One region of the Pseudoalteromonas sp. S3260 genome, then DNA from elsewhere that is predicted to be linked to it. Evidence: predicted binding sites of a transcription regulator. Region 1 holds the regulator's gene; the other holds the start of a gene.
The links. The regulator LexA, encoded in region 1, represses DNA repair genes until DNA is damaged. The targets are predictions, from matches to a motif close to TACTGTATNNNNATACAGTA.
Positions count from the first base shown of each region.

Region 1 (24,504 bases):
ACTTTAAGCGACAAACACCCAGCCTAGTCAACTCACATAATAACTCCAAACTGCCAAACTCAGCCTTAAATTTCACGCTATCAACCAAATACCGCTTATCTGAAATGATAGTGCTGAAATCATCTCTAATGTCTTTTATGCCATTCACTGTAATTTTCGCAGAAGCCCCCTGTGAAACACGGATGCCATATGAGGACAATTGAGTAACTTTCAAAGAATCAGACGCGCGCTCCAAGTAACCAACCCAACGTTCGGGGGCCACAAGAGCATGAAAAAACACTATAAATTCAATACCTTTTCAAGATAAGCTATACTGCGCATCGCTTTCTTCTGCATTGCTGGCATACCTTTACTAAAACTGGTTTCTGCCTTTAATTGATTAAAGGCGATATGCCTCAGCCCTGCAAATACAGACGCTGCACCTTCGCGCCTAATTCGGCACTCATCTTCTTTAAACCCTACGTCTAAACGCCAATGTAATCCGTTCTCTATCTGCCAATGTTGCCGCGCTGACCTTGCCAATTCTTCCGCCGTTAAATGTGCTGAACTGATATAATATCTATAAGATAACTCATTGCTTATTTTACCTTTTTCCTTTCTGTAGGAAACAATAACACCCACTGTTTTTGCCCCTTCCCAGTGTATCGTTTCTGATAAATTACTTACGTCATGGCGCACTGCACAACACCTAAACTCCTCTCTGTTTTTTGATAATCTGCTTCATTAAACAAAACCCCTTTAGACGTTTTCGTATTATCTCCGGTATTAAAGCCCCCTCTATTTGCGACAAGAGTCCTTTATGATTTGCCTTCACTGCAAGAAGGTAATCAGCTTCTTTGCTCACTATTTTTTCTGCAATTGATTTTTGACACCCCATGGCGTCAATTGTGACTAAGCACCCTTTTATCTCAAGTAACTCTAGAAGTGTTGGTAACGCTGTTATTTCATTCGACTTTTTATCTTGATGTAAAACTTCAACATGAACAATTGAAAGTTCGTTTGGTAGTTTAAGCATTTTTTAAGCTTTTCCTTATCAACTCAATCCATAACAAAAGCTTAGAGCGAGATAATGAAAACGCCATAAAAACGACTAAAAAACAACTAATTAATTAAAAACCGTTAATAAAAAACGCGAAAAGGGGCATAAAGCCCCTTTAAAATCGTAAAACCTTTAAAAGCTAGTTTTTGTAGTGTTCGGCTATTTCAATAAATTCTGCGGTTAATTTTGTAGTATTAACCAAAGGCACATCACCTTGTTTAAATTCAGGCTTAAAAATAGCTCTTAGTGCGCCACTGCCATCAACAAGGGCAACAGATGCACTATGATCCACCGCATAGTCTGATTCATTACTATCACTAATTGCGTAAATTAATCCAAGCTCGCGGACAAATGGAAATAAGTCTTTATGCTCACCTGACACAGCTAAAAAATCTGGATTAAAGTAATCTATGTACTCTTTACGTTTTTGGGCAATATCACGTTTAGGATCAACAGATATAAACCATACTTGTAGTGGGTGCTCAGCCTGCAAATTTTTATAGACATTGTTGAGCTTAGCTAGCGTCATTGGGCAAATATCAGGGCAACTTGTGTAACCTAAAAAGACTAAATTCCATTGACCTAAAAACTGCTGTTTGGTTACTGAATTCCCTTGTTGATCATTCAACGAGAAATCAGATAACGGCTTTGCGGTTTCATAAACTAACGCATCAAGATCTTGTAAATTATTTTTATCACTACAGGCTGATAAAAAGAGTACTGAAAAAACAACTAAACCACACCATAACTGCTTCATATAACTAGCCATTTATCTATAAATAAGATGATAAATAGTATCATCAAATGAATAATCGAAAAACGAAATAAATCCATCGCAGTGTCTTCTTTGGCGGCAAACTTTAAGTTAATTGCTTTGTATATAAATACAATATTGAGAAGACATGCCCCGCTTAGATAAATAAGCCCTGACATGCCAATCAAATAAGGAAACACACATACAATGGCGAGTAATACCGAATATGCAAGCACGCATGTTTTACAAAAATCGATACCATGGGTGACCGGTAACATGGGGATTTTAGCCCGCTCATAATCACTTTTACGCGCGATGGCTAGCGCCCAAAAATGAGGTGGGGTCCAGGTAAATATAATCATCACCAGCAACCAAGGGGCTGCCGCCATTTGATTTGTTTCAGACACCCAACCGAGTAATGGAGGCATTGCACCGGCTAATCCCCCTATAACTATATTTTGTGGTGTGGCACGTTTTAAAAATGACGTATAAATAAACGCATAACCAACAAGTGCAAATAAGGTCAGTATGGCTGTGAGCGTATTTGCCCACAACATCAGCATAATAAACCCAGCAACCCCAATCACAGTGGCAAAGCTCAGTGCATGTAATTTACTTAAACGCCCTTTAGCAACAGGGCGATGGCGGGTGCGTGCCATTTTGCTATCAATTTCACTATCAACCACATGATTAATGACTGCGGCGGCCGCAGAGAGTAATCCAATCCCTAATAAACTGATGAACTGAACCCCAACACCTCTGCCAACATCAGGGGCTAGCGCTAAGCCAACCCATGCTGTTAACACTAGCATAGCCACTACTTTAAATTTACTTATTGCCAAATAATCTTGGATTAAGTGGTAACTTTTAGTCAATAACGATGCGCTGTAAACGGGCTGCATTGCTTTTTTATTAATTGTAAGTGCCATAATCATTCCCCTCTAAATACGTACTTTTAGGTAATAACATAACCTAACCATAGTTAATAACAGTATGGCAGCCATTAAGTTATGCGCCAGTGCCACGCCTAACGGAAAATGAAAATGCACCACGGCTAACCCTAAAGCTATCTGGCAGAATAACGCCACTAACACACTCACCGTACAGCTTTTAATTTTTTGCGAATAGGCATGACTGTATATACGCCACATCACCAAGGCTAAAACAATGCAAGTAACTAAGGCCCATATTCGATGCAGTAAATGAATAGACATACGCGCCTGTTGCGACAACACACCAAATTCATAATTACTGTGCTCAAGGGGGAGCTGAAAGACACTACTGAATGAAAAAGGCTGAGCGTAACTACACAGCGGTAAGCCATTACAATGTGGAGCCGCATAATTAGCAGCTAGCCAACCACCAAGGGCGATTTGTAAAATCAGTACCGTTAATGCCACGAGGCTTAATTTAAAGTGAGGTTTTGCGCCCGCATCACCACCCGTAATAGGTTGGCTGGTCAGACGCAAATACAATAGCGTTAATAACGCTAAAATACTAAATCCTCCGAGTAAATGCCCCATCACAATAAGCGGCTGCAGGTTCATAGTCACCGTCCACATGCCAAGCGCGGCCTGAAAAATAACAAGCAAAAGCAGTAGCATCGGTAATTTTACAGGCGTAGTTGGATACTGGCGTTTTACAAAAGCCAAAAAAAACAACACTAAAATTAATACCCCGAGCGTGCCGGCAAAGTAGCGATGGATCATTTCTTTCCATGCTTTTGCTTTTTCAAATATCATATCGGGATAACTTTGAATCGCTTGTGCAATCTCTGCTTCGTGTTTCGGCACGGTTAAAAAGCCATAACAACCAGGCCAATCGGGACAACCAAGCCCTGCGTCACTTAAACGCGTGTATGCGCCCAGAGCCACCACAATTAATGCGAATAAACTCGTTGCTAATACCAAATTTTTATAGTTTTTATACATAGCATCCTCTACTTAGCTCGAACGAGAGTAATTGAGTAATTTTTTTAGATCTTTTAATAACCCTTTTTGGATCAAACGGTTTTCTTGTGGTTGAGAACTAAATGGATACTCCAGTACAATTAGCCCCATATGATCGATTAAATACAAACTAGCAGGCTTTAACTGCTGTTGCTCATCAATAACATGCCAACGCGTTGTAACTAGCTCAGGCTGTCCCATAATAGCCATATCAACTTTGTGTTGGTTTTTGCCAAGGGCAATATATAAATTGTCTAAAGCGGCTAATTGCTCTGTGCAAGACGCTTTGCATTGTGCTGAATAATTTAAAGCGATGGTCCATTGCTTAGGGTTATGCTGCGCCCAATTGTCTAGCTTAATTTCACGCTCTAAAAATTCACCATGGTTAGTGATTGCTGTAGGTAGCCAATCAAGTTTTAACGCGCTGTAAGCCAGCACTAAGGGAATAGCGCAGCACACAGCAAAGAGTAACAGGGGTTTATTTTTCATTATCTATCCTCTTCCTGCTTGCAAAAATAGCGACCACCACACAGGCAACCGCAATTAAAAACCACTGTACTGAGTAGGCATAATGTTTTTCTGGACTCATAACAACGGCTTCATAATGAGGGGCAGCAATTTCATCAGCTTGACCTTGGCGGTAAGCCATAAAATTCACTAAAGGGCGATTAGATTGGCTACTCAATGCTTGTAAATCAATGATTTGAATTCGTTTGGCTAAATCCGACTGAGTATTGTTATTGGCTAAGGTAAAGCCACTTAAATTATCTTCTTTAATTTGTGCCGTTAACGTAAATTTACCACTAGGTATTGTTACGTTTGGTAGGATTTCTCTTGAACGTTCTGCTTTTACCCAGCCTAAGTTCACTAACAAAAAGCGTGATTCATCAGACAGTTTTAATAATGCCAGTAAGTCGTAACCAACCTGACCATTATAGATTTGGTTATCAAGCAACCAATAATTATTAGTGTCAAAATAACCATTTAACGAAACCAATACACCGGTTTTGTTCCACTCTTTTGGCAGCTGTTGTAACTCTGCCCAGCTCATTACGCCATGTTGTTGTATATTTTCAATGGCACTAAGCTGCTGTTGCTTTTGTTCTGCTCGCTGTAATTGCCAAAACCCTAGTCGCACACAAACCAATACCACAATAACAACCAAGCAAATTGTTATTATTGAGCTAAGCTTTTGTTTGTTAAATACAACTAACTGCATAAGGGTAAAATCCAGTGATTATTAAAATTATTATTGTTCTACTGTTATTATTTATATTATTTAATTTATTTCGTGCTTTATTAATTATGGTGTCAGGGAAAACCAATGGACGCCCTATGTCTCACCTTTTAGGGCGTCGGGTGTTATTTTCTGTTGTGGTATTAGTGATGGTGATTGCCGCACTAAAACTTGGTTTTATTACGGCAAATCAGTCCCCCTTAATCACTAAAGCACATACACAAATACAAACAAACACAGCCAAACAACATCAACAAAATGCCAGTACCAAGCTGCAGCTTGAAAGGCAAAGTGCTTATCTTTAGTGAAATGTCCTTTCATAATGCGTAAAAACACCACCAATAAAATAATTGTTCCTAAGGTGACGTGCATGCCGTGAAAGCCGGTTAACAAAAAGAAGGTATTGCCATAAATGCCCGCATCAAGGGTTAAGTTAAGATCGTTATAAGCATATATATACTCTTCTACCTGCAGCCCTAAAAAGCACACTCCGAGTAAAATGGTCGCTCCCAAGCATACTTTGAGTGGGGTACGTTTATTATTTTCCATCGCCACATGGGCAAAATGTAAAGTTACCGACGAGGCAAGCAAAATAAGGGTGTTGATAAGCGGCAACCCTTGCCAGCCCATTGCTTGGGTCGTGGTGCCTCCTGGGGTATTTAGCAATGGCCACATGGCTTCAAACGTCGGCCACAATACTTCATTTGTCATGGCGTTGTTATCCGCACCTCCAAGCCAAGGCACAGAAAACATGCGAGCATAAAAAAGCGCCCCAAAAAATGCCATGAAGAACATCACTTCTGAAAAAATAAACCAGCTCATACCTTGCCTAAAAGAACGGTCCATTTGTGCAGAATAAAGCCCTTGATCAGACTCGTGTATGACATTTTTAAACCAGCTAAACAGCATGTAAAGTAGTACAGCTATACCTACGTATAACAAGTAAACGCCATTACCACCCTCTTTGCCCATATCCATTACGGTTAAGGCTGCGCCTACCGCGATAAAAAACAACGCAACCGCCCCTATAATGGGCCATGGACTTTGCTCTGGTACATAATAATGTTCATATTTTTGATTCATTTTATTTGCTCCTAGTTTTTCACTAGTTTTATAAGCTAGTTATTACTGGCTACTAGCCGCTCGCTAATATCAAATACGGTATAAGACAGGGTTAACTCTTCTACATCACTGGGTAATTCAGTATCTACATAAAACAATAATGTAAACTCCAGCTCTTCACCTGCCTTTAACGGTTGCTGATCAAAGCAAAAACACGCTATTTTGTGTAAATACTTGGCCGCTTTTCCTGGTGCTACCGACGGTATAGCCTGCATTACTTTATCTTCATTGCTATTATTTTTAGCGCTAAACTTAACTTCACGCATGGCCCCAGGCTTTACATCTACACTGTACTCTTTAGATTTAACTTCAAAAGGCGCACCACTTTGCGCATGCGTAGTGAAACTAACGCTGACCTCTCTATTTTCAGTGACCAAGGTACTTTGCTGTGCCTGCTCTAACGAGGGCTTACCATTAAGCCCCGTTATATCGCAAAACACGTCATACAAAGGGACCATGGCAAATGCAAATGCAAACATTGCAATGCAAATCACCACCAACTTTTTTAATAACGGCAAGTGAGTCATTATTTAATGTCCGGCGGCGTTGAGAACGTATGATAAGGCGCAGGTGAATCAACTTCCCATTCAAGCCCCTCAGCTCCATCCCAAACTTTTGCAGGCACTTTGTCGCCCCCTTTTGCACATTTATACACAACCACCACAAATAATAATTGCGATAAACCAAAGGCAAACCCACCTATACTAATAATGGCGTTAAAATCAGCAAACTGTAGCGCATAATCTGGAATACGGCGTGGCATACCGGCTAACCCCACAAAATGCATTGGGAAAAACAGCACATTTACACTTATTAACGACAACCAAAAATGCCATTTTGCTAAGGTAATATTGAACATGTTTCCGGTCCATTTTGGCAGCCAATAATAAGCCCCCGCCATAATAGAAAACACCGCGCCCGTTACGAGTACATAATGAAAGTGTGCAACCACAAAATAGGTATCATGATATTGGAAATCGGCAGGTGTAATCGCTAGCATCAATCCCGAAAAACCACCTAAAGTAAACAACACAATAAATGCGATACTAAACAGCATTGGCACTTCAAAGCTAATAGACCCGCGCCACATAGTCGCTACCCAGTTAAATACTTTTACGCCGGTAGGTACCGATATCAGCATAGTCGCGTACATAAAAAACAACTCACCCGCCACGGGCATACCAGTGGTAAACATATGATGCGCCCACACAATAAAGCTCAACAAGGCAATGGAGGAGGTGGCATACACCATAGAGGCATAACCAAATAGTTTTTTACGTGAAAAGGTGGGAACAATCGTAGAAATAATGCCAAAGGCAGGCAAAATCATAATATAAACTTCAGGGTGACCAAAAAACCAAAAAATATGTTGGAACATCACCGGATCGCCACCACCAGCGGCATCAAAGAAACTGGTCGCGAAGTATTTATCGGTGAGCACCATAGTAACTGCACCAGCAAGTACCGGCATAACTGCAATAAGTAAAAACGCCGTGATCAACCATGTCCACACAAATAACGGCAGCTTCATCCACGTCATACCCGGAGCACGCATATTTACTATGGTGACCACCACATTAATGGCCCCCATAATCGAACTAATACCCATAATATGCACAGCAAATACAAACATTGCTGTGTTGTCGTTACTATAAGTGGTGGAAAGCGGCGCGTAAAAGGTCCAACCAAATGCAGGGCCACCACCAGGCATAAATAATGAAGCTAATAGGATTAAAAACGCAAACGGTAAAATCCAAAAGCTCCAGTTATTCATTCTCGGTAAGGCCATATCTGGCGCACCAATCATTAGCGGGATCATCCAGTTTGCCAAGCCGGTAAAGGCTGGCATAACCGCACCAAACACCATTATTAAACCATGCACTGTGGTCATTTGATTAAAAAAGTGAGGATCAACCAGTTGTAAACCCGGCTGAAATAACTCAGCTCGAATAACCATCGCCATTGCCCCACCAATTAAAAACATGGTGAGTGAAAAAATTAAATATAAGCTACCTATATCTTTATGGTTGGTTGTAAATAACCAGCGCTTAAAGCCTGTGGCAGGTTGATGGGCATGATGAGCCTCATTGGTATTAGGTTGTTCTGCAATGCTACTCATTATTTAGCCTCCCCATCAGCATCCAGTGCCGCTTGTATCTCGCTCGGTTGAATTACATCACCAGTGTCATTGCCCCACGCGTTGCGTTTATAGGTAATAACAGCTGCTATTTGCTTGATTGATAATTGCTTTGCGAAAGACTGCATAGCCGTACCTGGTTTACCATGGAGCAAAATATCTATATGCCCTTTGATATCACCTATGACTATTGGGCTGCCTTTAAGAGCCGGAAAAACACCCGGCAAGCCTAATCCTGTTGGCTGATGGCACGCCGCGCAGCTCGCCATATAAACCTGCTCACCAAGCGCCATCAGCTCTTCTTTTGGTACAACTTGGTCTAATAACGCAGCGTCTGCTTCAGCTGCTTTTTGCTTGGCTTGTTTAGCCTCTGCTAACCACGTTTTGAAGTCTTCTTCTGTTTTAGCTTCTACCACAACAGGCATAAAACCATGATCTTTACCGCAAAGCTCTGCACACTGCCCACGGTAAGTACCAACCTCATTAATATTGGTCCATGTTTCGTTAATAAACCCAGGGTTTGCATCTTTTTTAACGGCAAAGTCAGGCACCCACCATGAGTGAATAACATCATCTGAAGTCATTAAAAAACGTACTTTTTGATTAATTGGTAGTACCAGCGGTTTATCGACCTCGAGTAAATAATTCGGGTTTTTATCAGCAAGGTTGGTTATTTCATTTTGAGGGGTAGCTAGCATGGAATAAAACTCAACGTCCTCCCCCATATACTCGTAATGCCACTTCCACTGTGAGCCTGTAATTTTAATGGTGAGATCAGCTTTGCTGGCATCCTCCATGGCAATTAAGGTTTTAGTCGCAGGAATGGCCATAACAATTAATATGACAAAAGGGATCGCAGTCCACAGTATTTCTACTTTGGTGCTTTCATGGAATTGGGCAGGGACAGCCCCTTTAGATTTGCGATGATGAATGAGTGCCCAAAACATAATGGCAAACACGATCACCCCAATCACACAACATATTAAAAAAATAGTCATGTGCAGTTGGTATACATTATTACTTATATCGGTTACGCCTTTACGCATATTATATTGGCTATTAGCAAGCACATTCTGCGAAAAAACAAACAATATAAGCCACAAGGAAGAACTCAGCTTACCCATGTGACGGCTCCTTTGATGCTATTGCTGACGCAAAGCGAAGAGGCATACGGCTTAAACGCCTATTCGTTATTTTTATTTTTTATAAGGGTGCTGGATTTAGTAAATGTGTGTTCTCAAAACGACTAAGCTGTGAGTTATTTTTATTCCAGCTCTTTAATAACTAGTTAAAAAATAAACAATAAGCAAGGTAAGTATGAAAAATAGACAAGGTGAATTTTTTAAAATGCGCAGTTAAAAAATAGCAACCAGTCAGGCAATTAATCTAAGAGTCAGGTTTAGTAAGGGGTGTATTGAAATTACAGGATAGAAATATAAAAAAATTGTTAACTTAAAAAAGCAGAGTAAATTTGTTTATTTATAAAGTATTTAGTGATTTTATTTATGATAGGGGGAGCACTTAACATCATATAGTCATACATTTGATAAGTTAGACATTGTGCTACTAACAAACCCAGCGCCTAATCACCATTAAGCGCTAAATTATGCTTTAATACTACATCCAGTCAGCGTTACGAATAACACCTACCGCTAAGCCTTCAATATTGAACGACTCATTTTCTAAATCAACCTCAATAGCTGAAAACTCATCATTTTCAGCATGTAAGAGTACTTTTCTGCCCGCTTTTTCTAAACGCTTCACGGTTACATCGTCGTCAACACGGGCAACAATAACTTGTCCATTTTCGGCAACTTGGGTTTTATGCACAGCAAGTAAATCACCATCCATAATACCAATGTCTTTCATACTCATACCGTTAACACGCAATAAAAAATCGGCCGCAGGTTTAAACATTAAAGGGTCAATTTTACAGTGGCTTTCTACATGCTGTTGCGCCAATATTGGCTCACCGGCAGCCACCCTGCCAATTAAAGGTAAGCCTAACTGCTCTGGCTCCTCTTCTTCAACAAGCTGAATTCCGCGACTCGCGCCTGGCTTCATTTTAATAACACCTTTTTTGGCCAATGCTTTTAAGTGTTCTTCTGCAGCATTTGCACTTTTAAAACCCAGTGTTTGTGCAATTTCGGCACGTGTAGGAGGCATACCAGTGTCTTTAATAAACACTTTAATGAGTTCGAGTATTTGCGCTTGGCGTTTCGTTAATGGTCGCATACAACTGGTTTTCCATACAGTACAATTAACTGTGAGTATATACAGTTATTTAAAAATCGCAAATATAAATTAATGCCTTATATGCCGTTATCATCAAACAATAACCTACTTTAAAAGCAGGGTAATAAATGTAATTATTAGCAACGCATTATCATATTAATAAATTTTAATTCTCGATTACTTATCCAAGGAGCTAGCATGAGTATTTGGCATCAACCGATTACATTAGAGTTTTGTAAGCAATTAGATCAAGGTATTACAGGCCAAGGGACACTCATGAAAACCATGGGAATAGAGATCAGTGAAATTGGTGATGACTACTTAGTGGCAACTATGCCGGCAATTCCAGAGCATCATAACCCTATGGGTATCGTTCATGGTGGTGCAAATGTGGTACTTGCTGAAACAGTAGCAAGTTATGCCGCTAATTTTGTGGTTGATTTCAATCGGTTTTATTGTGTTGGCCAAGAGATCAGTGCAAGTCATTTAAAGGCATCACGCAATGGCACATTAACGGCCACAGCGAGAGCTTATCATATCGGCAAACGCAGCTCGGTTTGGGATATTAAAATAACCAATAGCCGCAATGAGCTTTGCTGCGTATCACGTATGACCGCAGCCGTAGTAGAGCGAAAAGGCTAGTAAATCTGTTAACCAAGGTTGAGGTTAAATTACTTTTCGAGAGGGTAAATAGTAATTTCCACGCCTGCACCAATTGCAGATATACGTAACAAGGTATCTGCATGTAAAGCTTGGTTAAAGCATTTTGGCGAAGTGCCAGACTCAAAACCCATATCGAATGTTCTGCGTGAACAACTCAACCATTGCTTTAATGCATTGCGTGAACACGACTCGATTAACTCGCACAAGTGATTAATCGCTTTATCTGGCGTGGTTATTTCACCTGCAACCTCAATGCGAGCAAGTTGACGGTATTCGTCTTTATCATAATGTAAAATAGTTGCGACCTTTTTTAAATCAGCAACTAATACGCTAATATCTTGCTTTGACTCAAGCTCTAGATCTACATTTAAAAATTGAATTTCCGACATTATCTCGTTTTTACCCTCTATTAATTTCATTGCAAACTTTAACGCAGTTTTACCGTTATACCAAATCAACAACGCAAGAATCACTGCATTAACGCGTTTTTAGCGTTAGCCTCTGAATATTACCCACTATTTACTCCTAAAAAACGCCCTACACAAAATACGCAAATTAAAATTAAAGCATGCCGGCGACAGTTTACTTTTTTATTCTAGGCCTTAAACTAGCCGCTCCTGTAGTTCACGTATGTGATGGATATGATTCGGTTTATTTTAGCTTTGTTGGCTTGCTGTGCTTGTTTTTCAGCAATTGGCGAACAATTTACGCGGTTTTCGAGTGCCAAAAAGCACTTAATTAATACCCTTCCCGAAAACGCTAAAAGTATTTATTGTGGTTGCGATATAAAAAAACAAGGCAAAAAGTTAGTACCCGACCCTACCCATTGTGGCTACGTGCCTCGCAACACACTAACCCGCTCAGGCAAAGTAAATCAACGTGCATTGCGAATTGAATGGGAACATATTGTCCCTGCATGGGAATTTGGTCACCAGTTACAATGCTGGCAAGATGGTGGGCGTAATAATTGCCGCAAAGTTAGCGCTAAGTTTCGCTTGATGGAAGCCGATATAAACAATTTAGCCCCTGCAATCGGTGAAATTAATGCCGATCGCTCAAACTACCGCTTTGGTATGTTAGCCCAAAACGCGACGCAATATGGTCGCTGTGAGGTTAAAGTTAATTTTAAACAACGTGTTGTTGAACCGCCTGTTCATGCACGTAAACGCATTGCCGATGCGTACGCTTACATGCAAAAAACGTATGGTTTAAAAATTTCAGCTAAACAACAAAAGCTATTTAATGCTTGGCAACAACAAGCTTATGCTGCTAACACAAATAGTAAAAAGCTGTAAGTTTAAATTAAAAGCGTGTAACACACGCTTTTAATTAACCTATAACGCTTGGTGTGGTCCAAATATTTCGTAGTGAATGTTTGAGCTTTGCACACCTAAATCAAGTAACTGGCCTTTTACGTAAGCCATAAATGATGCTGGTCCACACAAATAAAATGCCCCTTCGCTAATAGGTAATGATGCCTCAAGCACCGTTAAATCCATTAGCCCAGTGAAATCACACTCCTCGCCACCTTGATTAAACCAAGTAAATGTTTTTAGCTGTGGATGCATTGCCGTTTGCTGCGCTAAATACCCTTTAAATGAAAATTCGCGGCTATTTTCACACGCGTGCAAATAACTAATCGCTTGACTTTTATCACCACTAAGTAGCGTTTGCAGCATCGCCATCATCGGGGTTTGGCCAACGCCTGCTGAAATAAGTACCACTGGAGTTGCCTCATTTTTTAAAATAAAATCTCCCGCTGGCGGGTATAACTCTACTCGTGCGCCTTGCTCTAGTGAGTGTAAAAAATTAGACACCACGCCAGGCTTTGGTTGGCACTCTTTTTTAACGCTAATACGATAGTTTTTAGCATTGCTCTTTTGCGAAATAGAATACTGGCGGATCTCTTCATATTCTGCGCCCTCAGGCTTAACTTTAATGCCAATGTACTGTCCTGGCTTGTAGGTAATAACTGCTTTACCATCCACAGGTGTCAGCGTAAAACTAGTTACGAATTCAGATTCAACATGTTTATCAGTAATTTCAAACTGGCGCGTGCCTACCCAGCCACCATGGTTGTTTTTACTGTGCGCATACAATGCCGCTTCTTCGGTAATACAAATATCAGCAAGTACACCGTAGGCTTCGCGCCACGCATATTCAACATCGGCAGTAAACTGCTCAGGAATAAGCTCTTTTAACGTACCGATTAAATGTGCGCCCACAATAGGATAATGCTCGGGTAAAATATTTAAGCTGGTATGCTTATGATTAATTCGCGCTAGCGCCTCTTTTAACACAGCTAAATTATCAATATTTTGCGCGTACGCAGCCAATGCATTAAATAATGCAAATTGTTGACGGCCGGTATCTTGGTTGCTCATATTAAAAATATTTTTAAGCTCAGGATTATGACTAAATAAACGCTTGTAAAAATGATCAGTAACAACCGTACCTGCCTCTGCTAATAAAGGAACAGTACTTTTAACAATTTCAATAGTTTTATCAGATAACATCTAGGTTTTCCTACGTGTGAATAATACCCAATTAATAAAATAGGTATAGGTTAACCACGACGCCCATCAACACGACGCTGTGTTAAAATAGGTGTGCAGTGAATTAAAAATAATAAAAAGGCAATTAGCCACAGCCCAGCACTTAGCTGCCAAGCTAGGTGTGGCCCAATAACAAAAGGCAGTAAAGAACGAGTAATCCCAGCCACTAACACTAAAGCAAAAGCAACCGCCATATAATGTGGAATAGTCAAAGAGCGCCCGGTATGCCCATGAGATACGCGTGTCATCATGGCTAAAATCATCATCCCTATGGTACTTATGGTAATGAGGTGTAGTGCATCTTTAAATAAAATAACACTGCTGTAAAAACTCACGGCTACCAGCATTAAACCTACACCTAGTGCCAAGTACGAAAAATGCAAAGACCATAACAAAGGAACTTTAAGTACGTTTTTATCCCACCAATAAAAACTACGAATTAAATGCAGCACAGCAACAACAGCAAGTGCCCAGCCTGGGTTTAGCTGATTAAAAAATAACTGACTAAGAAAAAACACCGCAATACTAAAAACGCTCATATACAGTAATACTGAGTCAACGTTAGCTGTACGTACCTGTGCTGTTAAACCAAGGCCTTTACTGGTAAAAAATGGCAATACACGCCCTGCTACTATGCCAATTAATAAGGTCATCAGTAATACTGCTGTATCAACAATGGCGAGCGCAAACTGCATGTTTTGTTCAATCAGCAGGACCAAGTAAACAATATTTAACGTACACAGCGCCGCTAATAGCACTAAAAATTGATAGTTATTTTTGCTTTTAGCGGTTAATAACATATTAGCTAATGCTGCAATAACACCTAGCCACCATGCAAGCTGTAACACTAACACCGCATATAAATTAAATTGTGCAAAAGCAGGCAAAGACACAAAAAATGCGCCTCGCGCCCCAAGCCATAACAGCGTTAATAGCATTAACTTTTTGCTACTAATGCTAGGTACTCCAGTCCAAGTTTGCGCGGCGGTAAGTAAAAAACCCACTGCAACAACACCTGCAAAACCAAATAACATTTCGTGGGCATGCCATAATGTAGCGGGGATTGTTAACTGCCAAGTTGCACTACCCGTTAAAATTAATAACCAGTAGCCTATTGAACTAAAAGCCAACAAGCCTGCGGCTAAAAAATAGGGTCTAAATGGCAGCATCCATACTGGCCACTGCGTTATTTGGTAAAAGCGAATATTAGCCGGTACTGGCTGAGATAAATTAATAGGTCGCATTAACGAACTTCCTTCCCCATGCCATGCTGCGCCACACAGCGCAGTACGTAACTCACTTTGACAATAGCCGCGAGGACAATCGTGCTAATGTGTGCAAAAATTTGTACCGGTATCGAAAAATAGCCTGCATAGGGATAACTTATTAACAGCGTAATCAACACCCCAAATACGCTAATACATAGCACCTTATTTGCATGAGATAGCAAACGGTAATACAGAGAATTAGACTCCACTGAATAATTAACCTGCTCTAAGAAAGTACTGCCCATAACAACCCCAATAACTGCTTTCGTTATTTTGTCATTACACAGACCATGCCAATTAAATAAACACTTTAAATTCAATGCATTATTTAATTTCACTTTACAAAAAGAGTCTTTATGACCTACTATAAAAACCAATAAAATACACTAATAGGTCATTTTGACATGAACCAACAACTCAACCTGACTCAAGTTGCCTTGGAGCTTGCACAAAGCACCTTACATGCGCACAGTTTCGAGCAACTTTTAGCCACGGTTGAACGTGTTATTCCAAGTGATGCTAGCGCCTTGTTAATTCGCCAAGGCGAGCAATTAAAGCCTTTAGCGATTAAAGGTTTAATGCCTGATAGCTTAGGCAGGCGTTTTAATATTGCAGAGCATCCTCGTCTTGATGCTATTTGTAATCACCGCTTGGCACTGCAATTTGCACATGACTGCCCGCTTCCAGACCCATATGACGGCTTACTACTAGCTAAAACCGGTGATATTCCAGTGCATGCCTGCTTAGGTTTACCGCTTTACGATAAAGATTCGCTGCTTGGTATTCTGACCTTTGATAGCCTAAACGCTGATGCGTTTGACGGCATTACCGCTGATACACTCAACACCTTACAAACCTTGTGCAGTGCGCACTTTAAAACCGCCCTAGAGCTTGCCCATTACAAACAACATGCCCAGCACTCAAGTGAATTAGTACAAGCGTTAAACCGTGAGGCACTTAAACGTGATGGTGGTGAAATTATTGGCCAAAGCCCAGTAATTCAAACCCTTAAAAACGAAATAAAGCTGGTTGCGGCATCAAACTTTAGTGTATTAGTTTTAGGTGATACTGGGGTTGGCAAAGAGTTGGTGGCACGTAATATTCACTTACACTCCGCACGTAAAGATCAGCCATTAATTCATTTAAATTGTGCATCACTGCCTGAAAACCTCGCAGAAAGTGAATTTTTTGGCCATGCAAAAGGCGCTTTTACCGGCGCCCAAAATGCCCGCCAAGGTAAATTTCAGTTAGCCGATGGCGGCACCTTATTTTTAGATGAAATCGGCGAGCTGCCTCTGGCTATGCAAAGTAAATTATTGCGCGTACTGCAAAGTGGCGAAGTACAAACCGTTGGCGAAGATGAACTTAAATATGTCGATGTTAGAGTGATTGCAGCAACCAATCGCGACCTAAAACACGAAGTAACACAAGGACGGTTTCGCGCCGATTTGTACCATCGATTAAGTGTTTATCCACTCACAGTCGCTCCATTGAAAGCCCGTGATGAAGATGTTATTTTATTAGCCGGTTATTTTGCAGAAAAAACAGCCCGCAAGCTCGCTATTAAACAGCTAAAACTCAGTATTGAAACGCAACTGCTGCTTAAAAAATATGACTGGCCAGGCAATGTGAGGGAGCTTGAGCATGTGATTAATCGGGCTGCATTAAAGGCTAAACAACATCAGTGGCAGCAACCAATTATTACTATTGAACCTGCGCATTGTGAGCTAAATTTAAGCGCTGTTAACACCTTAGCTCTTGAACACTCAAACCAGCTTGTAATCCCACCTTTAGCAAACAACATTTCGTTAAAGCAAGCCATAGATACCTATACTCAGCAACTTATAATACAGCAACTTAAACAACATAATTATAACTGGGCAAGCACAGCCCGTAGTTTGCAGGTCGACCGCGCTAACTTAACGCGGCTAGCCAAGCGCTTAGGTGTTTCAATAAAAAAATCGTTGTAGCCTTTTTAACTTAACTTTCGCTGCCTAAAATAATTTTTTAATAGCTGACTAAACGCTTGAACTTTTGCCGTTCGATGCACTAAATGATGCGTAACCAGCCACAAATCGGTTGGCCAACTCAGTTCATTAGGCAGTACAGGGACTAAATCGGGGTATTGCGCTGCAACATCATGCTGTAATCCGCCAATCCCTAGCCCCTTAACGATGGCGCGAGTGGCCTCTGAGGTTTCTGACACTCTTAGCTTAACTTGCGACGGGGGAATATTTTCATCAACCCATGCAAAGTAAGGCACTTTGGCATTATACCCTGCTACACCTGACACAAAGCTATGCAGCGATAGTTGCGCTAATGTTTGTGGCAACCCATAACGGCTAATGTAATGCTTTGATGCATAAAATCCTGACGAGAGCGCCGCTAAATGCTGAGCAATATAATCACCCTCATCCGGTCTGGGTCCAGCTCTTACTGCGATATGTGCTTGGCCATGATCTAAACGTAAGCGTTTTTGATCCATAATCACTTGTAATTGCACTTGCGGATGCAAGGTTTGAAACTGCTCACACACCTCACTTAATACATCAATAAAGCCACTAACTGTGGTGAGTAACAAGCTACCTTGCAAGGTGCTATCTGCAGCAATAATGTCATTATGTAGGCGCTCTAGTTCACCATTAATCGCTTGTGCTGTGGTAAATAACTTAGCGCCAATTTCTGTGACTTTGTAGCCGCGAGCATGGCGATGAAATAGTCGCGCATTTAAGCTTTTTTCTAAGTTATTTATTCGCCTGAGCACCGTACTATGGTGAACATCTAACACTTCGGCCGCGGCAGTTAAAGTACCTAAGCGCGCTACCTCGTAAGCAACCTTCAGATCTTGCCAATCATTAAATTGAATTGCCATGATAACTACTCTTTAATCTGTGCATATACGCACATAAGTGTTGCGTTTATTCGGGTTTTCTGCAAGTGATTATTTGTTAAAGTCACATTATACAAACTCATTATCAGGAGCAGCTCATGACAACACCAAAAATTATTGCCCTAGCAGGTAGCTTACGTAAAGATAGCTTTCATCAAAAACTCATTAACGAAGCGGCACGCTTTGCTTTAGAAAGTGGCGCTGAAGTAGAAGTGATTAAACTCGCAGACTTAGCCATTCCTATGTTTGATGAAGATCTCGAGGCACAAGGCACACCAGCCGGTGTACAACAACTTAAAGACAAACTTCGCGCAGCCGATGGCATTTTGCTGGCCAGCCCAGAATATAATGGCTCTATTACCGCCGTGTTAAAAAATGCTATTGATTGGGCATCGCGTACCGAACAAGGCGCAGAGCCTGCATTTGCAAATAAAGTAACCGCCTTATATGCAGCCTCACCAGGTGGGTTGGGCGGTTTACGGGGCTTAAATCATGTGCGTGATATATTATCAGGCATTGGCAGCTTAGTATTAGCGAACCAACTGGCAGTACCGGCTATTCATACTTTATTAGATGACAACGGTCGAATTAGCGACCCCGCTACCGCTGAAAAAGTGGCTGGTCTTGCACAGCAGTTAGTTAGCGTAGCAAGTAAGCTTAAATAAGCAGCCACTATAACTTTGTTGCTGCAAGCTTTGCAGCAATAAAGTCTTCATGGGTAACATACAATAAATTAGCAACACGACGAATAACGTATTCTTCTTGTGGATCAAGTTCTCCATCGGAGTACGCTAAACGCCAAAGTAATTCAACTATATCAATGCGTTGCTGTGCACTACATTGATTGTTAATTTGCTTAGAAAATTGAAAATAATCAATGGCGTCATCTAAGCTTGCACTTGCTTGCTCGGTTAACTCATCTACTGCTTCATCCGTTAAATCAAAATATTTTTTTAATGTTAGACTTAGCGTATGTTGCTCATCAGCCTGTAAATCGTTATCCGCTCGCATTACCTCAATTAATAATGCGGCAACCGCTGTTTTTAAATCATGTTGTTCAATATCATAATCTTGCTGATCAATACTCGAAAAAAGCTGTTTAATTTGCTTGAACATCACATTTCCCCTTTTTGGGTGTTAGACTTATATTATAACGGGTTTAATAGATATGCTGATCACACTACCCAAAATTAAGATGGAGTTAAAGGTTTATGAGTATAAAAGCCAATCATTACATACATGGAATTATTAGCTGGTGTTTATTAACGGGGTGTTTGAGTGTGTCGGCAGAGCAAAGTGAAATGCAGCGACTTTATGATTTTGATGAAAAGGTGCATTATAAGCAAACTCAAATAGACACTAACAATTACCACTTAGAAATACAGTCTGACGACTACCCACATTTTAGAAACCAAAGTGTGTTTTTGTTGCGCCACGCAAATCGTTTATGTCACGATAATCCTTTTATGTTAAAAGTGATTGAGGGCGTACAGGAGTACCAACGCTTTCCAACTAAACCGCGTGCTTATCAGCCACCGCTCAGTGTATTTGTGCAGTGTGAAATGCCTGCAGAAAAAACCTCAAAAAAATAACACCTCGTTATTTTCAGTAAAACCACTGAGTATTAAAATAGCCTGTGGTTTTACTGTAGTTAACCTGAACTAAGTTAGTTAACGCCATATCCCCACGGCGCAGCCGGTGGTGTGATAGGTTTAGTTAAATCAAAATCAACACGGAATTCGCGACCTTGGCGAATAAGTCGATAAGTGAACTGTTCAGGGTAAATATACATTTGCCATGTATTGCCTACCGATTGCGGTATGCCTTGGCTAACAAATAACTCTTTTGAATACTGATCTGCAGGGAATGACTGCATATTAGCAAAACCCGCATCCACAGTATGACCGCCATACATAGTAGACACATCATCGCTGCCATCTTTATGGCGATGATCGTGCTTTAGGCTCAAACCACTACCTGTTTTAGTAATGATCCACGTACGTGAAGCATCATCACCGACATGAAACGGCACCTGTAACTCACGGTCATTACACTTACGCACATGCATAATTAACTTTTTATCGGCAAATGAACTCGGCCCTGTTGCATTATCAACCGTTACTTTACCCTCGAAAGCTTTACCGCAGTGAGCAGCAATACTATTGAAAAAGCTATCATGACTTGGAATTGATACTAAAGGCGCTGGACGTGCTAATGCAGCAGTGGATGCCAGCATAAACGCTGCAGCTGTTAATAATTTCATAATGTGTCCCTAAACATGTAAAAAATCAGCTTAGCGTTTAAGCAAACACAAAGAAAATAATCACGATGAACAGCAATAAAAATTAACAGAACAATAGGGTTTTACTTTAATTAATTAGTAAAAAATATCGCTTGAAAGAAAATAAGAAATTAAATATTGTTGTTTGATAAAGGGGAAATAACTAATACCAATTCGCTTAATTAAGCGGTCTATTTTGAGGCAGGAAAAACGGGGTGATAGCTAGGCAAAAAATTCGCTATTTAGTTGTTCGAAATTAGAGTTTTTTAACACAGATAGCGACACGTTTAGCCCCGCAAAATGATTGAGTATTATTGCGGATTGGTATAAACGTAAAGCCAGTTTTAGCGCGGAGCACATATTTAAATGGAAAAATATATCGGCTTAATAATCATCGTATTACTATTAATTATTCAAAATCGCTACACTCTGCACATATATCAACACCTTGCTGAGCAGCACCCAGAACAATGGAAAAAATTATCACAAAATTCATTAGATGGGACACCCTATGCCAATCTTGCTGAGTCATTTAAAGATGGTTTTTTTTCGACTATCAACGACCCAAAGGTAGTCCGCTACCAGAAATTTAAAACTCTCAATTTATTACTAATGGCAATGATTACATTAGCAAGCTTATTGCGTGGTTTTTTAATATAAGCGATTAAAAAAGCGCAACCTAAGTTGCGCTCCAGTTTCATATGTAAAAGGTTACTGCCACGGTCTCTCTGCGGCTAACTGCTTTTCAAACGCATCAATTTGTGGGTTCAGGGTCTCGGTTACACCGATAAAGTCTAAGCCACTTAATAAACGCTCTTTCACGTCTTTGCGAATATCAAAGCTGATTGGCGCAAATTTATTGCTGCGCAATTGCTGGTTTTCTAAATCCACATCAATGTGAATATCGTCATGCTGCTCACTTAACACAAATAAGTCTTCTAATATTTGCGCTGGCAATGCAATAGCAAGCATTTGATTGTTACCACAGTTATTAAAGAAAATATCAGCAAAGCTTTCAGCTAAAATCACTTCAAACCCATATTGCTTTAGTGCCCATGGTGCGTGCTCGCGTGATGAGCCACAGCCAAAATTATCGCGGGTTAATAATATTTGCGCACCTTGGTAACAAGGACGATTTAAAATAAATTCAGGGTTTGGCTCGCCATTATCTAAATAACGCCAATCGTAAAACAGTGCTGCATCAAAACCATCACGGCTGGTTGAGGTTAAAAACTGCTTAGGAATAATTTGGTCGGTATCGACGTTGTTTTTATCAAGTGGGGCCATTAAGCCGCTAAAATAGATGCTCATTAAGCTTCTCCTCTAATATCAACAAAGTGACCATGTATTGCAGCCGCTGCCGCCATTGCAGGGCTCACTAAGTGTGTACGCCCACCTCGCCCTTGGCGACCTTCAAAATTACGGTTAGATGTAGATGCACAGCGTTTACCTGCGCCTAAGCGATCGTCATTCATTGCTAAACACATAGAACAACCCGGCTCACGCCATTCAAACCCTGCAGCTTTAAATATGTCGGCAAGGCCTTCATCTTCTGCTTGCTGTTTAACCAAACCTGAGCCCGGAACAATTAATGCCTCAACGCCAGCAACCACTTGCTTGCCTTCAACAATTTTTGCAGCGGCGCGTAAATCTTCAATGCGGCTGTTGGTACATGAGCCAATAAATACTGTATCTACTTTGGCAGTTGATAACTTATCGCCCGCTTTTAAACCCATGTATTTAAGTGCACTACGAATGGCATCGGCTTTAATTAAATCGGTTTCTTTGTCTGGATCTGGAATACATTCATCAACGCCAATCACTTGCTCTGGGTTAGTCCCCCAAGTAACTTGCGGTTGGATACTACCTGCATCTAACTCTACTTCTAAATCAAAATGAGCACCATCATCCGTTTTTAAAGTTTCCCAGTAGGCAACAGCGGCATCAAAATCAGCACCTTTGGGTGCAAATGGGCGCCCTTTTAAGTACTCGTAAGTGATTTTATCTGGGGCAATTAAACCTGCCTTGGCACCCATTTCAATACTCATGTTACACAACGTCATGCGCGCTTCCATCGAAAGCGCCTCTATGCCTTCGCCACAAAATTCAGCCACATAACCCGTACCACCAGCAGTGCCTAGTTTACCTATAACCGCCAAAATTAAATCTTTAGCAGTTACTGTTGGGCGTAACACACCGTTAATTTGAATTTTTAACGACTTCGCCTTTTTTTGCTGTAGCGTTTGCGTAGCTAATACGTGCTCAACTTCTGAGGTTCCAATACCATGGGCAAGCGCTCCAAACGCGCCGTGGGTTGAGGTATGACTATCGCCGCATACTATGGTGGTGCCTGGCAAAGTGATCCCTTGCTCTGGGCCAATCACATGTACTATACCTTGATTTACTGAATTTAGGTCGTACAGCAAAATACCAAACTCTTTGCAGTTTGCATCCAGTGCCATTAGTTGATTTTTAGAGACTTCGCTGGCTGCATCCAGTGAACGACTTTTAGTTGAAACATTATGATCCATGGTCGCAATGGTTTTTTCTGGACAGCGCACTTTACGATTTTTTTCACGTAAGCCGGCAAATGCTTGTGGTGACGTCACTTCGTGTACTAAATGACGGTCAATATAAAGTAAATCGGTTTGCTCATTAATGCTGGCAACGGTATGTGCTTGCCAAATTTTATTGTATAAGGTTTGGGCCACTTGCTAACTCCCTGATCTGATTGAGCCACAGCCTGACGGTGCTGTGGCTTTAATAATTAAATGCGTGAAACGATGGCCGCTGCTACATCGGTGGTGGTATAGCCGCCCTGCGGATAAATATCCGGCGTTCCCACACCGGCTTCAACCGCCTCTGCGACTGCTTTTTCAATCGTACGAGCCGCTTCGTCTTGGCCTAATGAGTAACGTAGCATTAAGGCGGCACTTAAAATTTGTGCGATTGGGTTTGCCACCCCTTTTCCGGCGATATCAGGCGCTGAACCACCCGCGGGTTCATACAAGCCAAAGCCTGATTGATTTAAGCTAGCGGAGGGTAATAACCCCATTGAACCGGTGATCATCGCGCACTCGTCCGATAAAATGTCGCCAAATAAGTTATCGCACAGTAATACATCAAACTGGCTAGGCTGTTTAACTAGCTGCATCGCTGCATTATCTACATAAATATAATCTAAGCTCACTTCTGGAAAGTCTTTACTCACTTCGGTTACCACTTCGCGCCATAAAACGCTTGATGCTAAAACATTGGCTTTATCGACCGAGGTTACATGATTGCTGCGCAATTTAGCGGCCTCAAAAGCAAAACGTGCAATACGCTCTATCTCTTTACGTGAATAAGTTTGCGTATCAAATGCAGTTTCTTCTGCCCCTTCGCCACTGCGACCTTTCTCACCAAAATAAATACCACCCGTTAGCTCGCGCACACATAAAATATCAAAGCCTTTTTCGCTAATATCAGCACGTAGTGGTGATGCAGCGCTTAATGCGGGTAACAACTGAGCAGGGCGTAAGTTACAAAACAAACCAAAGTGCTTGCGCAGTGGTAACAGTGACGCGCGCTCCGGTTGGTCATTAGGTGGTAAATGTTCCCACTTAGGACCACCTACTGAACCAAATAAAATAGCATCGGCGTTTTCACAAGCTTTTAAAGTGGTATCAGGAAGGGCTTTGCCAAACTCATCAATGGCTGCGCCGCCAATCGCGTGGTGCTCACGGTTCAGAGTAAAACCAAATTTATCACTGACTGCGTCAAGTACTTGCTCTGCAGCTGCCATAACTTCTGGGCCAATACCGTCGCCCGCTAATACGGCAACGCTGTAATGTGTTTTACTCATCCTGCTTTCCTTTGTTGTTTTAAATCAGACACTTTTTGTGCTCGATAAATTAAGTTATAAACCCGAACCATAGCGCGTACTGAGGCTTCGACCACATCGGCCGCAATACCGGCACCGTGATAAGGACGGCCATCATATTTAGCAATAATATTCACTTGTCCTAATGAGCTTGCACCTTGGCCGGTGGCCTCTAAATTGTATTCAATCATTTCAACGCTCATACCAGTTAAGCGCTCAATGGCTGCAAATGAGGCTTCTACCGGGCCGTTACCTGTGGCCGCTTCTTGTTTTGCTTCGCCATCAATCAACAAACCTATCGTTGAGCTGGCTACCGATTGAGAGTTCGACGTAGAGTGAACAAACTCTAATTGATATTTTTCATCTTTGTCGCTGATTTGATTAAAGTAAATCATTGCTTCTAGGTCGTAGTCATATACTGTGCCTTTTTGGTCAGCTAACGCAACGAAACTTTGGTATAAGCTATCCATGTCGTAATCAGATTTTTGATAACCTAACTCTTCTAAGCGATG
Region 1 covers NZ_PNCV01000003.1:16,970-41,473, reverse strand. Annotated here, with positions in the region: gene CWC14_RS19905 (ISAs1 family transposase) at 280-678, opposite strand; gene CWC14_RS19900 (ISAs1 family transposase) at 689-1,015, opposite strand; gene CWC14_RS00630 (SCO family protein) at 1,179-1,796, opposite strand; gene cyoE (heme o synthase) at 1,793-2,722, opposite strand; gene CWC14_RS00620 (COX15/CtaA family protein) at 2,735-3,724, opposite strand; gene CWC14_RS00615 (transmembrane cytochrome oxidase associated protein) at 3,737-4,231, opposite strand; gene CWC14_RS00610 (SURF1 family protein) at 4,221-4,961, opposite strand; gene CWC14_RS00605 (DUF2909 family protein) at 4,976-5,284, shown strand; gene CWC14_RS00600 (cytochrome c oxidase subunit 3) at 5,187-6,062, opposite strand; gene CWC14_RS00595 (cytochrome c oxidase assembly protein) at 6,098-6,628, opposite strand; gene ctaD (cytochrome c oxidase subunit I) at 6,628-8,220, opposite strand; gene coxB (cytochrome c oxidase subunit II) at 8,220-9,362, opposite strand; gene lexA (transcriptional repressor LexA) at 9,856-10,473, opposite strand; gene CWC14_RS00575 (PaaI family thioesterase) at 10,672-11,115, shown strand; gene CWC14_RS00570 (hypothetical protein) at 11,145-11,525, opposite strand; gene CWC14_RS00565 (endonuclease) at 11,778-12,431, shown strand; gene hmpA (NO-inducible flavohemoprotein) at 12,471-13,652, opposite strand; gene CWC14_RS00555 (NnrS family protein) at 13,703-14,935, opposite strand; gene CWC14_RS19365 (hypothetical protein) at 14,935-15,297, opposite strand; gene norR (nitric oxide reductase transcriptional regulator NorR) at 15,364-16,929, shown strand; gene CWC14_RS00540 (LysR family transcriptional regulator) at 16,935-17,831, opposite strand; gene CWC14_RS00535 (NADPH-dependent FMN reductase) at 17,948-18,514, shown strand; gene CWC14_RS00530 (tellurite resistance TerB family protein) at 18,522-18,965, opposite strand; gene CWC14_RS00525 (hypothetical protein) at 19,061-19,441, shown strand; gene CWC14_RS00520 (hypothetical protein) at 19,516-20,112, opposite strand; gene CWC14_RS00515 (hypothetical protein) at 20,497-20,790, shown strand; gene leuD (3-isopropylmalate dehydratase small subunit) at 20,842-21,441, opposite strand; gene leuC (3-isopropylmalate dehydratase large subunit) at 21,441-22,841, opposite strand; gene leuB (3-isopropylmalate dehydrogenase) at 22,898-23,974, opposite strand; gene leuA (2-isopropylmalate synthase) at 23,971-24,504, opposite strand, start outside.

Region 2 (9,057 bases), on a different contig from region 1:
GGGCACTATTAATAAACTCAGAGAGTGGTTCATAAGTGCCGACTAAACAGATTGCCGTAACTCCGCTTAATTTTAAGGTATTAAGTGCCGACTCCACATCTTGGCTATTGCGTTTGTAGCGAGCAACTATTACCGGTGTAAGATTATATTTAGCGAGTGCTTCTCTTAGTCCTGATTCTACATATAAGCCAAATTCGTCAGCCTGTATAAGTAGCCCTATTTTAGTATGCTTATGCTCTTCAACGAGGTATTTGATTTGTTCTTGTGCTTCGTCGTTATAGCTTGCTCTTAAGTTAAATGCTTTAACTGACGGTTTTTCACGTAGAAAGCTCGCCCCGCTAAAAGGCATTAAGAACGGAATTTTTGATTGCTCTAGTAAAGGTATAATTGCATGGCTGGTTGGGGTACCCATTGCACCAAACAGGGCATCAACTTTATTTGTGTAAATAAACTGACGAGTATTATTAACGGTTTGTTTGGGTTCATAGTGATCGTCAGCAACTAAAAGTAGCACCTTAGCGCCATTAATACCGCCAGCGTTATTAACTTTGTCAAAATAAACGCTGCTACCTTTATGTAACTGTTGGCCAATATTTTTAGCAGGGCCAGTCAGTGCAGTAGACATGCCCAGCTTAATTACTTTGTTGTTGGTTTGCTCGGCATGCGCGAAAGTTTGCTCAAGCACTAATGCTATAAGGACAATGTTAAGGTTTACTATTATGTGAAATGCGCTCATACCAATTATTTACAGCCTTTTTAAATAATGTATTAAATGACTTTGTGCCATTCAAACCTAACTGACTTTGGATATTTTTCGGTGTCCAATTTTGTAATACTAGCCTAATAAAAACATATTGGAAATTATCGTCATCGGTTGGCAAGCTATACGGCAATGCCCAAAAACGTCGCCAGAGTAATGGTTTTATATTAAAAAGCTGGTAGTCACTTGTTAACATAGACTTTAATCTTGATTGCTCAGTGATACTGTCGGTATGAGTATTAAAATGAGAGACAATTTTCGCGACCAGTTGATAATCAAGCTGACTATAGTGATCGAGTAGTTGCAAAGGGAAATCGGCTTCGAACTGTGCCACTAATTGCTCTACTAGATGGTCACTTTTAGTTAAGCTTTTAACAACTAATGCGCTATGCTCGCCCGTTGCCTTATCTTTTTGAAAACCGAGTTTAACTAAATCAAAGCCATTACTTTGCCAAAAACTGAGTAATTGCGCATTGCCACCAAAGCTGGCACCAAACCAATGACACTCGCTCTGCAATTGCTGTTCACAGTATTTAAGTAACTGTGTGCCTATTTTTTTGTTGTGATGCTGTGGAACAATGGCAATACGCACCACGCGGGCGCAGTGTTGTTTTAAAACATCAGCATTAAAACTCAATTGTGCTAGCGTTTGTGCCATTAAGTGACCTTGAGGCCTACGCTTTCCTTGTGCTATTTCATTGCTCATGGAAGCATTAAATCCACCTTCAATCGCAATTAAACAGACACCGAGAATATTATCACCTTGTTGGCAAACAAATACATGTTGTTTAGTGGCGTCTAGTAAGTGGCGTAAATCATTCACACTGGTTTGATAATGTGCCAGCGTTAGCAACCCAATCACTTGATAAAGTAGTAACTCGTTACTAGCAAGTTGATGTGCCTGTAATTGCTTAAATTGCAAAGGGGTAGAGTGTAAGGTGAGGCTGTGATGTTCAGCATCTAAGGCTAATAACGTGCGAATATGCAGCTCTAATGGATCCTGCTTTGCAAAGCGAATAGGCTGCTCAAGAGTCATACTGCGCATATTTTTAAAATGCGTTTTAATGTAGCGAGTAAACTTTAAAATATAGCCGCGACCATTGCCTTCATAGCCAACCATGGTGCTTGAAAATACCACGCGAGGATAAAGGTGGAGTAGTTTTATTAGCATTGGAACAGGGATTGCTGCCGCTTCATCAATTAATAGCAAGTCACACTCAGGCTGTTCGTTAAGTAGTTGATCAGGTGCAATATATTGCATGTTTGCAATGCATTTATTGCCTGCTTGATACTCTAAATTAAGTGCGTTTGCTAAATGTTTAAAGCTGCTGTGCAATGCGCGAAATTGCATAGAGCTGATGAGGATTTTTTTATCGCTGAGTTTACTTGCTGCAATACCTAATGCGGCTGATTTTCCTCTTCCCCGATCTGCATTAATTAATAATGGTCGATTTGCTCGTCCGTTTGCCGTTTTTATTATTAATTCAATACACTGTTGTTGCTCGGTAAAGTCAATTTCACCAGTTGATAGATTCGTATCGGTAATACACCGCCAACCATTTTGCTGGCTCAAATGCAGTAAAGTAGTTTTGCTTAGTAAGTGAGCTAAGCGTTGGTTAAAAAAGCTGTAAGGGTGCATTTGCCCAAAAGATTGAAATAAGGGAAGGGCGTCATCACACCAGTGTTCAAGTTCTTTAAGTTCGGGTAGCAATATAATTAAAAAACCACCTGCTTGCACAACGCCACTGAGCGCGGCTAGTTTATCTGGCACCAGTCCACTGTAGCCGTCATAAACAGCATGAGCGCACTCTTGCCCTAAAATTTGGTGGGTATGCTCTGGCCAATGTGCATTAATTAAATGAGTGCTTTTTGACAGTACAAAAGAAGGGAGCTGCAAATGAGCAAGCAGCTGAGTACATTGCTCATAACACCAGTTTTTATCGCCTGTAAGCAGCAACAACTGACGATGTTTCGCATTCGCAAGTTGTTGCTGTACACGCTCTACAACGCGGTTAAACGGCTTGTAATCTTGCATAAGCTGTTACTAACCACTTACTGCCTAAGTCGTCAAAGTTAACTTGTACGCGAGATTGTGCGCCACTGCCTTCGTAGTTGAGTACGGTGCCAATGCCAAACTTTGCATGCAGCACGCGTTGACCTAAGTTAAATCCGCTTTCTTCAAATGCAGCATGGCTAACCGGTGCGCTAAAGCGACCGGCTGCAGGCGGGCGAGATACTTGTGTTTTAATGCGAATTTCTTCTACGCAGTCTTCGGGTATTTCACGTAAAAAGCGCGATGGGCTGTGATATTTCTCTTGGCCATATAAACGGCGGCTTTCTGCGTGGCTTATATACAGTTTATCCATAGCACGGGTCATACCTACATAACAAAGGCGGCGTTCTTCTTCTAAACGGCCCGTTTCTTCATTACTTTGTTGTGATGGGAACATGCCCTCTTCAACACCGACCATAAATACCAGCGGAAACTCTAAGCCTTTAGCTGAGTGAAGCGTCATCATTTGTAACGCATCTTCATGTTCATCAGCTTGCCCTTCACCTGATTCAAGCGAGGTGTAGGCTAAAAAGCCTTGTAGTGGTGAACTAAACTCTTCCTCTTCAGGGAGTTCATATTGATCGCAGGCGCTAATTAATTCTTCTAAGTTTTCAACCCGAGCACGGCCTTTTTCACCTTTTTCAGCCTGATACATTGCCATTAACCCTGAGGTTTGTATGGCATATTTAGCCTGCTCGTGCAGCGTTAAGTCACTAATTTTATCTTCAATATGTTCAATTAACTCAACAAACTTGGCAACAGCTCCAGAAGCGCGACCCGATAAATGCTGTTGCTCTACAATGGCTTTAGCAGCATACCAAAGCGGCAAAGATTCAGCGCGAGCGCAGTCACGTATATGGCTTAATGTTTTATCGCCAATGCCGCGGGCGGGCGTATTAATAACACGCTCAAATGCCGCATCATCTTGGCGGTTACCCACTAAGCGTAAGTATGAAAGAGCATCTTTAATTTCTTGGCGTTCGAAGAATCGCATACCGCCATAAATTCGGTATTTTAAACCTTCTTGTAGCATTGCTTCTTCAAGTACCCGCGATTGCGCATTACTACGATATAAAATAGCCGCATCTTGAAGTGCATTACCCGCATTAAGCCAGCTACGTAATTTGCTACTCACAAAGCGCGCTTCATCTAGCTCATTAAAAGCAGCATAAATAGAAATAGGTTCACCGTCATTACCATCAGTCCATAAACTTTTACCCATTCGCTCGGAGTTATTTTGAATTAACGCGTTTGAGGCTTTAAGAATAGTGGCAGTCGAGCGATAGTTTTGCTCAAGGCGAATCGTCTCTGCATCAAAATCGGTTAAAAAGCGTTTAATGTTTTCTATTTTTGCGCCGCGCCAACCATAAATACTTTGGTCATCATCGCCTACAATCATGATGCTGCTGGTATCGCCCGCAAGTAGTTTTAACCACGCATACTGAATAGTATTGGTATCTTGAAACTCGTCTACAAGCATGTGCGCAAAGCGCTGCTGATAATGACGCAGCAAGGTTGGGTTATTTTTAAGAACCTCATAGCTACGTAGTAAGATTTCAGCAAAATCAACTAGGCCCGCTCTATCACAAGCTTCTTGATAGGCTGCGTAAACACGCAGCATCATTTGCTCGTTAATATCGTATGCCTGAATATCTTTAGGGCGCAGAGCTTCATCTTTTTTAGCGCTTATGTACCAACCAAACTGCTTTGCCGGCCATTTTTTATCATCAATATTCATCGATTTTAATAAGCGCTTGATCATACGAAGCTGATCGTCAGAGTCTAAAATTTGAAAGGCTTCTGGTAAGTTTGCTTCACGGTGATGTGCACGCAAAATTCGGTGCGATAAACCATGGAAAGTACCAATCCACATGCCGCCTACAGGGGCTTTTAATGTTTCTTCAACCCGTGAGCGCATTTCTTTAGCGGCTTTATTAGTAAAGGTTACCGCAAAAATACTATAGGCAGAGGCTTGCTCTACTTGCATTAACCAGGCAATACGATGAACCAATACTCGAGTTTTACCTGAACCTGCTCCTGCTAATACCAGCATGTTTTGTAATGGCGCTGCAACGGCATCGCGTTGTTTATCATTTAAGCCATCGAGTAATTCTGAAACGTCCATCGTTACGCCTTTTTAATCAATAATGAGAGCAGTATAACAGGTGTTTTTGTTAGGCTAAATAAAATACTGTTTTTATAAACAGCTATTTATAAAATACGTATTTAAGTTGTTGAATAATTAACAGTATAAACTGAGCAAGTAACTAAAATAGCTATTTAAAATTGCTAATTTGACTTATTTTTGGCAAAAAATACTAAACTGATAAATTCGTAATAATTTAACTGTATGATTTGTAAGCCTTAATAAATTGGCATAAAGTGTGTAAGTATAAATAATAAGTACAAATACAAAATTAATTAAACTACAGAGGTTAGTATGTCTCAACAAGGTTCTGGCGGTAACGTAATCGCAGCATTATGTAATATTTTTTTCCCCGGTTTAGGGCAGTTGGTGCAGGGCCGTATTTTAGCGGCACTTGTTTTTGCAATTCTGGTTTTTGGCGGTTATGCGCTATGGTTTTTAGTTGTGCCAGCCGTAATCGGTGCCGTGTTCCATTTATGGGCAATTATTGATGCTGCACGCTATCGCTCAGGCGGTTAGCTAAATTGATGATGCTAAATAGCGCCTTATGGCGCTATTTTTGTATCTGGCTTTCATTATTCATAGCTGATTAGGTTATAATCTGTTGCATTAGCAGTACTGGAATAAAGTTATGGAATACCAATTCATTCGCGATCCTATTAGTGGGTTAAGAATTAAAATTAGCAGCGAGCACGCGATTATAGGCCGTTGGTTAAACGAAGAAATAGGCAAAGATAAAGTGGCTATGGTGCAGGCACTTATTAGCTCGGTGAGTTCAAGCTTTGAGCCGGTAACACTTAAAGGCCAAGAAATTGACCTAATTCTATCTAAAGATGAAGCATTATTCGAAGCGCATGCGCTGCATCAAGATAACGAAGATATATTAGCCTACCAAGATGACGAACTCATGCTTGAAGAGAATGATTTAAGCAGTGGTTGTGGTTTTGAAGACTTTGTTGACCTGATCAACTCGTGGCATGAGTTTTCGGCTGGTCGTTAAGTTATATTATCTGTATTATTACCCTAATTATAAATCCAACAGTGGAACCAATATGTCTGCGAATTTAAACAAACTAGTTGTTATGCTAGAAATGCAAAATGCCATGAATACCAAAGTACATGAGCAATGGTTTAGTCAAGGCTTTGAATGGTATAGAGCTATTTGGGTTGAATGTGCAGAAATGCTGGACCATTACGGTTGGAAATGGTGGAAAAAGCAAACCCCAGATACTGAGCAGGTGATTTTAGAGCTGGTTGATATTTTTCATTTTGGTTTATCGCTACGTATCGACGGTAAGACCAGCTACGAGCAAATCGCTACGCAGCTACAAACTCAAATGAGTGCACCACAACAAGGTGATGACTTTAAACAAACGCTTGAATTACTAGCGGCCAGTGCTGTTGCCAATAAAACCTTTGATGCAGCCGCCTTTGCTGGTTGTATGGCGCAAATAGGCATGGATATTGATGATTTATACCGTGGTTATGTAGGTAAAAATACGCTTAACTTTTTCCGCCAAGATCATGGTTACAAAGATGGCAGCTACATTAAAGTATGGCATGGTCAAGAAGATAACGAACACTTAGTAGAAGTAGTTAAAAGCCTTGATACTGAACATGCAGATTTTGCAAAACAGGTATATCAAGGCTTAGTAGCGCGTTACCCAAAAAGCTAATTATATAATAGCGCGGTAGTCGGTGACGCTTAAGTAATCGCTTATATCGTTATGTGGTTGCTGGCTATTAGGGTTAGCAACCGCAAGTAAATGCTCAATGCCGTATTCTCGTGCGGCATGTAATACCGGTAAACTGTCATCTACAAATAATGTGCGGCGTTTATCAAACCCTAAATCCCCTTGAACCTTGTGCCATAAACTTTGTTGCTCTTTACTTACCCCATATTCATGCGTTGACACCACCCCGTCTAAGTAGTTATCAATGGCGGTATGTTCAAATTTAAGCATTACGCATTCTGGATGAGCATTGGTAAGTAAAATGAGTTCTTTACCTGCACGTCGAAGTTCAGTTAAAAAATGTGGAACATCTTCACGTATTTTAATTAAATGTGCAGATTGACGCTTTAATTCGAGAATAGGTAAGTTTAGCTGTGCTTCCCAATAGTCAGAGCAGTACCACTGAATTTTGCCACTCACAGCCTGATAGCGTTTTAAGATATCTGCGCGGGCTTCCTCAAAACTGATATTTTGAGCCAGAGCATGTTGTTGTGGAACAACATTGAGCCAAAAGTCAGTGTCGTAATGTAAATCAAGTAAAGTCCCGTCCATGTCGAGTAATACAGTATCGATTTTTGACCAATTGAGCATGATACATCCTTGTGGAGATTGAGGCGTTAAATGATTACGTTGCGATGAAATGCTTGCAAGCGAAATATAATGGGCTCTGTTAATTGAACTTTAAAAACATATACCCAATGATGAAATATTAAGGGCGAATTCAATAACGCCAGATAAATATTTAACCTTAACTACGGGTAAGATATTTATGATTAATTCTGCATTTAAATTGCTTTTAATTCAAACTGAAACTCGCATCTTATACTCATTTGGGTATATGATTAGTATAACTGCAATGATAGCAAATTGATGCCCATGACACAGAAAAAGCACCCAACACCACCACAAATTCTCAGTAATAATGTTGTCGCTAAAAGTCGCTTATTTACTGTGGAGTCTTTAGAACTAAAATTTTCAAATGACGAAGAGCGTCAGTATGAACGAATTCGCGGCGGTGGCCGTGGAGCCGTTATGATTGTACCCATCACAGCTGAAAACGAACTACTACTCGTTCGAGAGTATTGCGCCGGCACCAATAACTATCAGTTAGGTTTCCCTAAAGGATTAATTGACCCCGGTGAAACACCTGAGCAAGCGGCAAACCGAGAGCTCAAAGAAGAAATTGGCTTTGGTGCAGAATACTTTGAAGCACTTAAAACGGTCACTATGGCGCCTAGTTATTTCAATGCCACTATGCATATTCTCTTTGCTAAAGATTTATACCCTGAAACCCTATTAGGTGATGAGCCAGAGCCATTAGTGCTTGTTAAATGGCCACTTGCACAGTGGCAGTCGCTATTAGAACAACCTGACTTTACTGAAGCACGTAGTGTTGCCGCTCTGCTATTATTAGATAAGTACTTAGCCTCAGGAGCGACTAATGGATAAATTACTTGAACCATGCATAACACTTGCCCAAAGTGCAGGTGATGCAATTATGGCTATTTATAAAAAAGATGATATTGGTCGACAAGAAAAATCAGACAATACGCCAGTAACTAAAGCAGATTTAGCCGCAAACGATGTACTTGTTGCTGGCTTAAAAGCGCTAGCTCCCGATATTCCTATTATGTCCGAAGAAACGCCGATCCCAGCATTGGAAGACAGACAGCACTGGCAACGCTATTGGCTGCTTGATCCGATGGATGGCACCGGTGAATTTATATTAGAAAGCGGCGACTTTGCCGTTAATATTGCGCTGATAGAAAATAATCATCCTGTATTGGGAGTGATTCATTGGCCAGCAAAGGGCGTGACCTATTTTGCTACCGCTAATAATGGGGCATTTAAGCGTAAAGGCGAGCATGATAAACAAATATTTGTAGCACCGCCCGAAAGTTTAACTTTGGCTGTGAGTCGCCGCCAAAAAATAGAAGCTGTGAGTCAGTATTTAAATGCGCAATTTGCAACGGTGGCTTTAGGCTCGTGTTCGCTTAAAGCTTGTATTGTTGCTGAAGGTAAAGCTGACTGCTTTTTAAGAATTGGTCCCACAGGTGAATGGGACACTGGCGCATCACAAGTAATAGTTGAAGAGGCGGGGGGGTGTATTACCGATGCTGAGTTTAACCCTCTGACCTATAACCAAAGAGAAAGCACAGAAAACCCAGACTTTATTGTTATGGGGCATCCCGATTGGGAATGGCAAAAAATGATAAACCCACATCAGCGATTAGTGTAATAACCGCCGTTTGATGGGTTTTTGTTCACTTAAACGTTTTTAATTAGTAAAACCTTGCATTATAGGTTTATTCCTATATTATAGCGCTCTCTTCGAAACAGGCTTGTGAACAACACGATACTGTTA
Region 2 covers NZ_PNCV01000157.1:95-9,151, reverse strand. Annotated here, with positions in the region: gene CWC14_RS17475 (ABC transporter substrate-binding protein) at 1-736, opposite strand, end outside; gene CWC14_RS17470 (GNAT family N-acetyltransferase) at 705-2,795, opposite strand; gene uvrD (DNA helicase II) at 2,773-4,938, opposite strand; gene CWC14_RS17460 (hypothetical protein) at 5,254-5,478, shown strand; gene CWC14_RS17455 (YacL family protein) at 5,591-5,959, shown strand; gene CWC14_RS17450 (dUTP diphosphatase) at 6,012-6,635, shown strand; gene yrfG (GMP/IMP nucleotidase) at 6,636-7,283, opposite strand; gene nudE (ADP compounds hydrolase NudE) at 7,569-8,141, shown strand; gene cysQ (3'(2'),5'-bisphosphate nucleotidase CysQ) at 8,134-8,931, shown strand.
Region 2: uvrD (DNA helicase II) is a predicted target of LexA. The motif match lies at 5,003-5,022, and genes of this name have one in related genera.